2 regions of the Hyphomicrobium nitrativorans NL23 genome follow, and region 1 is predicted to be linked to the other one. Evidence: predicted binding sites of a transcription regulator. Region 1 holds the regulator's gene; the other holds the start of a gene.
The links. Region 1 encodes LexA, which represses DNA repair genes until DNA is damaged. Its sites were predicted from a motif close to TGTTCNNNNTGTGTTCNG; they were not measured.
Positions count from the first base shown of each region.

Region 2: W911_RS09640 (single-stranded DNA-binding protein) is a predicted target of LexA. The motif match lies at 2,041-2,058, and genes of this name have one in related genera.

Region 1 is NC_022997.1:2,329,797-2,333,488, forward strand. It holds partial or broken gene W911_RS10855 (IS1 family transposase) at 1-617, shown strand, start outside; gene lexA (transcriptional repressor LexA) at 1,950-2,666, shown strand; gene W911_RS10865 (ComEC/Rec2 family competence protein) at 2,660-3,692, opposite strand, start outside.
Region 2 is NC_022997.1:2,068,792-2,072,483, reverse strand. It holds gene W911_RS09650 (PRC-barrel domain-containing protein) at 1-229, shown strand, start outside; gene W911_RS09645 (cation diffusion facilitator family transporter) at 291-1,196, shown strand; gene W911_RS09640 (single-stranded DNA-binding protein) at 1,291-1,818, opposite strand; gene W911_RS17390 (pentapeptide repeat-containing protein) at 2,088-3,692, opposite strand, start outside.

The DNA of each region.
Region 1 (3,692 bases):
CGACGCGGACAGCAAGCTGATCTGTAGCTGGGCCGTCGGGCAGCGCGACGCATACTGGGCCTATGCCTTCATGGATGACCTGAAGGGCCGTCTCGCTAATCGGGTCCAACTCACGACGGACGGCCTCAAGCACTACCTCGTGGCCGTTGAGCAGGCTTTCGGCGGCACAGACATCGACTTTGCCCAACTCGTGAAGATCTACGGCGACGTTCCTAAAGGCCGCGGTGCGGAAGCGTCTGAGCGCAAGTACAGCCCGCCTGAGTGCATCGGTGCGAAGAAGACGCCTATCGTGGGTAAGCCGGACGCGAAGCACATCTCCACGTCCTACGTAGAGCGGCAGAACCTCACCATGCGTATGAGCATGAAGCGGTTCACCCGCCTGTCCAACGCCTTCTCAAAGAAGCTCGCAAAACCACCGTCACGCGCTCTCGCTCTACTTCTACTTTTACAACTGGTGCCGCATCCACAAGACGCTGCGCGTCTCGCCCGCTATGGCCGCAGGGCTTACGGACAAGCTGCTGTCGTTCGAAGACCTGATTGAGCGGATGGATGCGGTCGCTCCGAAGCCCGGCCGACCGGCGACCTACAAGAAGCGCGAATCAGGCAGAATCGCATAGAAGATATAGATGCTATGAGGTGATCATGCGGTACTCGCATCTCGCTTTTGTGCGCGCCAAGTACAGCATACTGCACGAAATTTTCTATCAAGCCCGGAAAGACCCTCTTTCATTTTACCCTGACCCGTACGGTCCCAGGCCCGTGCCGACAATTCTTGCGCATGAAGTTCTTATCTTCTGTGTGGCGCCCGACCCCAATGAGGCAATCGAAATCTCCATGTTTGGTCGGGATGGCGCTCCAAGCTGGGTGGACAGTTTTGAGGTCGTCGAGGTTGGTGTTTACTCCTGCCACGCACCGCGAGAAATGGTTTGGGATGAAGAATGGGAAGAGGAAATCGAAGTTCATCGCACGAGCGAGAGCATCGTGCGCGATCTTTTCCCAGTGTCCGAGCCACGACCTGCGAGGGCGCGAAAGCTACTCATTGTCCAGTGCCCGTCAGAGGCGGAAGAATCCGACGTTACTCGCCTTGATAATCGAGTTAGGCGGGCTCTCGTGAACGTTAGAAGCGTGTGGCAAGGCAAGCTCGTACGCGCGTACTGCTTTACACACGACCTTCGATGTCGAGACGTGGCAGAGGCATTGTCCGGCATTATCGACCACGATGAGGTTGACGACTACCTGATGGTCGAGCCTCTTGCCGTCCCATTCTCAAGTCTGCCTCTTTCACCGCTTAAGGATTGGGTTGAGCGGGATTTTGCCCGCCTTCCGAAGGCTACCTTGCCTCACCGTAGAACACGCAGATCCGGGCAGCGAGGCTCATGACTGCGGCATCGTCCAGCTTTCCAGCATCCAGAAGCCGGCTTGCACATCGCCGGCACTCAGCATCTGCCTCCTGCCAGTCCCCTTTGAACCGCTTGAGCATCATGGACGCCAGGGCGAATGGATGATCGTCCGGTATTCCGGACTCTCGCAATCGGGCAAGTACGCGAGACGGGTCAGCTAGCACGACGGTTCCCCCTACACGGAGATTCGCCGGTCTCGGTTTCTGGCGCCTTAACGCCCCAAATTTCAAACTGAGACACTACCTCATTACAGGTTGCGCTTGCAGAACGAGCCGGGAACGATTAGCGTACATTCACGATTTGTTTAGGTGAGTCTTACGACTCGGGTTTCGACGCGTCATCCGGCTTTGCGGATCGAGCCGGCACGGACAGGATACGGACGAAGGTCTGATTTCGGGGCTTGCGGCAGAAACGCCGCAGACAGGGATCGCCCGTTTTGATCCTCGCCGTTGTGGCGCATCGGCGTTCCCGTGAAGGGCGCGCCGCCGGAACGTCGTAGGCGGAATAACTCTCGGCCTTGGAAGTCCGGGCCTTGCACGGGAGGCATGAATGCTGACGTCGAAGCAGAAAGAGCTTCTGCTCTTCATCCACGAGCGTATGCAGGCCGATGGCGTCCCGCCGTCGTTCGACGAGATGAAGGACGCGCTCGATCTCAAATCCAAATCCGGCATCCACCGCCTCATCACGGCGCTGGTCGAGCGTGGCTTCATCCGCCGCCTGCCCCACCGGGCACGCGCCATCGAAGTGCTGAAGCTGCCAGAAAGCTCCACCGCACAGGCCGCAGAGGCACTCCGCCGCGTCGGATTCCAGCCGAGCGTGATCGAAGGCGCGAAATCGCGCGCGCCGGATATTTCGCTCCCTCCCTCGCACATGCTCGATAGCCGCACCGTTTCGGTGCCGGTGATGGGGCGCATCGCGGCGGGCGTCCCGATCTCCGCGATCCAGAACCACACGCATGACATCGCCTGCCCGCCCGACCTTTTGACCAACGGCGAGCACTTCGCCCTCGAAGTCAAAGGCGATTCGATGATCGAAGCCGGTATTCACGATGGCGACACCGTCATCATCCGTCGCTGTGAAACGGCCGAGAACGGCGACATCGTCGTCGCCCTCGTCGAGCACGAGGAAGCCACCTTGAAGCGCCTGCGCAAAAAGGGTTCGACGGTTGCGCTCGAAGCGGCCAATCCGGAATTCAAAACGCGCATCTTCGGTCCCGATCAAGTGGACATCCAGGGCCGTCTCGTCGGCCTCATCCGGCGCTACTGATCGGCAAGCGGAGCGGCGGAGCCGATGGAAGCGCCGGGCGACGCGTCGCGCGTGCGATTCGAGCGCCTCGGCCGCTCGGGGCGTTCCGTCCATGGGCGCACGCCGCGCCGTGCGGCCACCGATTCCGCCCGCACCACGCGGGGCGCGTTGCGGTCCGGGCTCTCCGCTTCGTCTTGAATATAAACCGCGTGCGCGCCGTTGCGCCGCAATGCCGCGCGATCGAAAACAGCGAGCGGCCTGTCGCACCCGCGCGGACGACGCGGCCCGCCGACAAGAATATCCGCATGCGCACAGTCTTCCGCCGTGGCGGAGGAATGGCGGGCAATCGCGATACGAAGCCCCTTTGTCTCGCCGATGCAGCCCGCCCCGTCGCACAAAAGACCGCGAGCCTCCCGCGCGGCGCGGGCCCCGCGCGCATCGCCATCGTGTTCGAGCCAGCGGCCGAGCTCGAAATTTCCGGACGCCCCGCGCGTGGCAACGAGCAGGCCGTCGGCGCCCCGCACCGCCACGAGGTCGCCCCCGCGTCCCACAAGAATATCCGGCCGTTCCTTTCCGCCAGCGAGCAGCGCGCCCGCGGCGATGACGGGAAGCCCCCAGAGCCGCCACCGCGTTTGCCAGAGCATCAGCCACAGCCCGCCCGCGACCATGAGCGCGAACGCGGTCCCGCGGATTTCCGGGATCACGCCCACCGCGCCCGGAAGCGCGGCGACGACGTAGGCCGTCCAGCTCATGAAATCGATTCCGAGCGCCATGATTGGCAGCGCCAGCCATTCGAGCCCGAACGGCATCAGGACAAGGGTGAGCAGCGCCGCCGGCATGATGACGATATTGACGGCGGGCCCGGCAATGAGATTGGCGAGCACGGCGTATTGCTGGCTTTTGTGGAAGTGATAGATGCCGATGGGCGCCACCGCGAGGCTCGCGATCACGGTCGAGAGCAGGATGCCGCCGAGAAAAACGACGCCCAGTTTCCCCCATCCGCCGAAAGTCGTTTGCTCTGTGCGCCGCCGGATCAATTCGTATCCG
Region 2 (3,692 bases), 260 kb from region 1:
GAAGCAGAAGACGCAGGAAGCCTACGAGAAGGCCAAGGAAGCCGTCTCCGAGGCCTACGACGGCGCCAAGGACACCGTGAACGAAGCGACCGCACCCGAGCCGACGCCTGCACCCACGCCTGCTCCGGCCACTCAACCCCCCGCCGCGCCGGAGCCGCCGGCCGCGCCTGCTGCACCCGAGCCGCCCGCTGCACCAGCCGCACCCGGACAGCCCGCTACAACGCCGTAATCGAACAGCGAAACGCGGACGTGGCAACACCGCATCCGCGTTTCGCAACGGAGACCGACCGATGACCGCAGATGGCTCCAAAAGCGTCGTTCTGCTGGCATCGGTCGCCAGCGTGACGAGCGCCGCCGCAACGCTCTGGGCCGCCGCATCGACGGGTTCCGCGGCCCTCGCCGCCCTCGGTGTCCTCTTTCTCGCCGCCGCAAGCAGCCAAGCGCTCATGCTTGTCGGTCTTGCCCGCGCAAAACGCGCGACGCACGCATCCGCGACCTGCGGCGATCTCTTCTTCTGGTCTTTCGTCGCTGCGTTGATTCTGTTTTCGCTCGCGGCAGGCGTTGCCGTTTACGAAGGCGTCGGCAAGATCACGGACGCGCCGCGCATTCTCTTGCGGTCGCAGAATGCCTACACGGCCCTCGCCGTGGCGTTCGCGCTCACCGTTGCAGCATATGTCCGCGTGAAACTCCACGCGAGAAACTTCGGCGGACAAGACGAACGTCTGACGACCACCACAGCCGCATCGCCCGTGTTCGTCGCAACACGCATCGAAACGACGGCGGCCCTCACAGGGCTCGTCATCGCCGCAATCGGCATCGCTCTCTCGTACGCGTGGGATTCCCGCTTCGCTGACGGCGGCGCGGCAATTCTCGTGGGCCTCGTCGTCGGCGGCGTCGCCGCCATCATGGGCATCGAAATTCGACGGCTGCTGATCGCCGACGCCCCCTCAGCCGAAGCCTCGACCGCCCCCGATGACGACCCATCCCGCAAGACCGCACAGAAGGAAAACGCGGCGAGCGCACCCACCCCACCGATGGTCGAAGAGCCCGCTCACGAGCGCGAAGCCGCCCGCGAACAACCGGCCGCGCCCATACACCCCGCATCGAAGCGCGCCTCTGAGCCGCATCTCAGCCGCCGCGCGAAGAAGCGCCAGGAGCAGCAGCATCGCCGCCACCCGCAGAGCTCCGACTCCTAACGAATGAACGGGACATCTCTCCCTTTTCCCTGCCCCTTGTTTGGGAGTTGAGGAAGGGAGGGATTGCAGACGACTGCTGTTGTGTCGCGCTTGCCTAGAATGGGATCTCGTCGTCGAACGAGCCGCCACCGCCGCCGCCCTTCGAACCGCCTCCGCCGCTGCTGCGGCCACCGCCACTGCTACGGCGAGGCTCGCTGTCGCCAAACCCGCCGCTGTCGCCGCCATAATCCGACTGCCCGCTCTCCGAGAGACCGCCGCCACCACCACCAGAGCGCCCGTCGAGCATCGTCAGCGTGCCGTTAAAGCCCTGCAGCACCACTTCCGTGCTGTAGCGATCCTGGCCCTGCTGATCCTGCCATTTGCGGGTCTGCAACTGGCCCTCGATGTAAACCTTCGCGCCCTTCTTGAGGTACTGCTCGACCACGCGGCACAGGTTCTCGTTGAACACCACGACGGAATGCCATTCCGTCCGCTCGCGCCGCTCGCCGCTCGACTTGTCGCGCCACGTTTCGCTGGTCGCGATCCGGAGGTTGGCGATCGGACGCCCGTCCTGCGTGCGGCGGATCTCGGGGTCACGCCCCAGGTTTCCGATCAGGATCACTTTGTTGACCGATCCGGCCATATCGCCACTCCCTGTATTGTATGCTGCACGCAGCGCGAAGCGTCCCTGCTCCACGCCCGCGACTCGACGAGTTGCACGCACCCTATCCGCTTACGAAGCCCGAAGGGCAGCGGGGCCGTAGCCTTATCCAGCGATTTCTCAACCGCTTCGCCGCCGCTCTTCCCACGAAGAGGCGGCGGACGACGAGGCACGCTCTTGCGAAAACCCGGCGCGTCCGATTCAAGTTCCGCTTATGTTCTATGCTTCCCACGCCGGGCGCGCAACCCGCCTCAGCCGCCGTGGGCCACATCCGCCGCCGTCGAGAGATCCCGCAGCACCTTGGGCCCGACGGTCTCGGACGCCGGGCACGACGCAGCCTTCAGCCGCGCATAGACTTGCCCCAGATCTCCGCGGAACTCCTGCCGTTGGGCGCGCCGCGCAACCCCCGTCGCCACCGCCCCGTTGCTCCACCGCGGCCGGCACAAGAGCTGCACGAGATAGTCGGTGATCGACTGCCGGTAGATGTCCCCATCCCAGCGCGTGCCCACCGACGCCAGCCCCTGCCATTGCCGGTAATCCGCCGTCGACGTCCACCGCGCGCCTTCGCCGAGGTCCGCAATCGCGGCCGCCCTCTCCTCAAGGCGCGCACGCACCCGCCTGCTCTGCACCCGCGCGAGCCGCGCCTTAATCTCCGCCACATCCCCATCTGTCGCTTGCGCAATCGCGACGCCCGTAAAGTCCGCCAGCCCATTGGGGTCCGCCGAGGGCGGCAGCGTGCGCCACACCTTCGCTTCACGCAGATCCGTCCCGACCGTGCTCGCGCCCGATACGTCCGCCCCGATCAGCGACGCACGATACAGCACCGCGCCGTCGAGCTTCGCATCCTTGAGGATCGCGAGATCGAGCACGGCAAAGCTCATCACTGCGCCGATCAGGTCCGCGTGCGAAAAATCCGCGCCCATAAGCTGCGCGCCCGTGAGGTCCGCGCCTTGAAGGCTGGCCATAAGGAAGTTGGCGCCCTGCGCTTCTGCGCCTCCGCTCATGTCCGCCTTGTCGAGCCGCGCCGACGAGAAGTTCGCGCCCGGCATCAGAGCATAGCCGAGCGTCACGCCTTCGAGGCGCGCTTCCGAAAAATTCGCCCCCGTAAGATCGATGCCCGAGAGATGGGCTCCGTCGAGACGCGCGCGCGTGAACGTCGCCCGCCGCGCCCGCGTGCAATCCGCTCCCTCTCGATCCGCCGAGACGACGAGGCGCATGATGTCCGCGCATTGCATCCATACCCCGCGCAGATCGGCCCCGGCGAGCGAAGCGCCCGTGAGGTCCGCTCCCGTAAAATCCGCTTGATGCAGATCCGAGCGGTCGAGCTTCGCAAACCTGAGATCCCGCCCACGCAGATTGAGGCTCGGCTCGCCCGGCCGTTGCGCGCTGTCGAGCACGAGGTCCGTATCCATCACTTCGAGGTTGCGCTTGAAGATGCCGAGCAGCGCCCCATCCGGCCCCGATGCCAGGATCGGCACCGCATAGCCGCGTACGAGGCGGGCCCGCCCGCTTGGGTTGTCGTCGCTTTCGAGGCCGAACGTCCGCTGCGTAAAGCGATCCAGCGCCTCGCCCGGCACGGTCGCGAACAGAAACGAGAACAACCCCACGAACAGCAGCACCAGCGTCGTCACGACGAAGCTGACCGGATGCGCCCGCGTGCTCCGCATCAGCGCCTGCGGAAACGACGCCTCCGCGCGAAGCAGGAACACGCCGATCGAAATCAGCATCACGACATCCGCGATCAGCGCCGCGCGATGGATCCAGGTGATGCCCGCGTCGTGGTAGGGCAGAAACACGACCTGCACATAGAGCAGCAGCAGAACGGGAAGCGCGACAAGCGTCGTCCAGCTCATGGC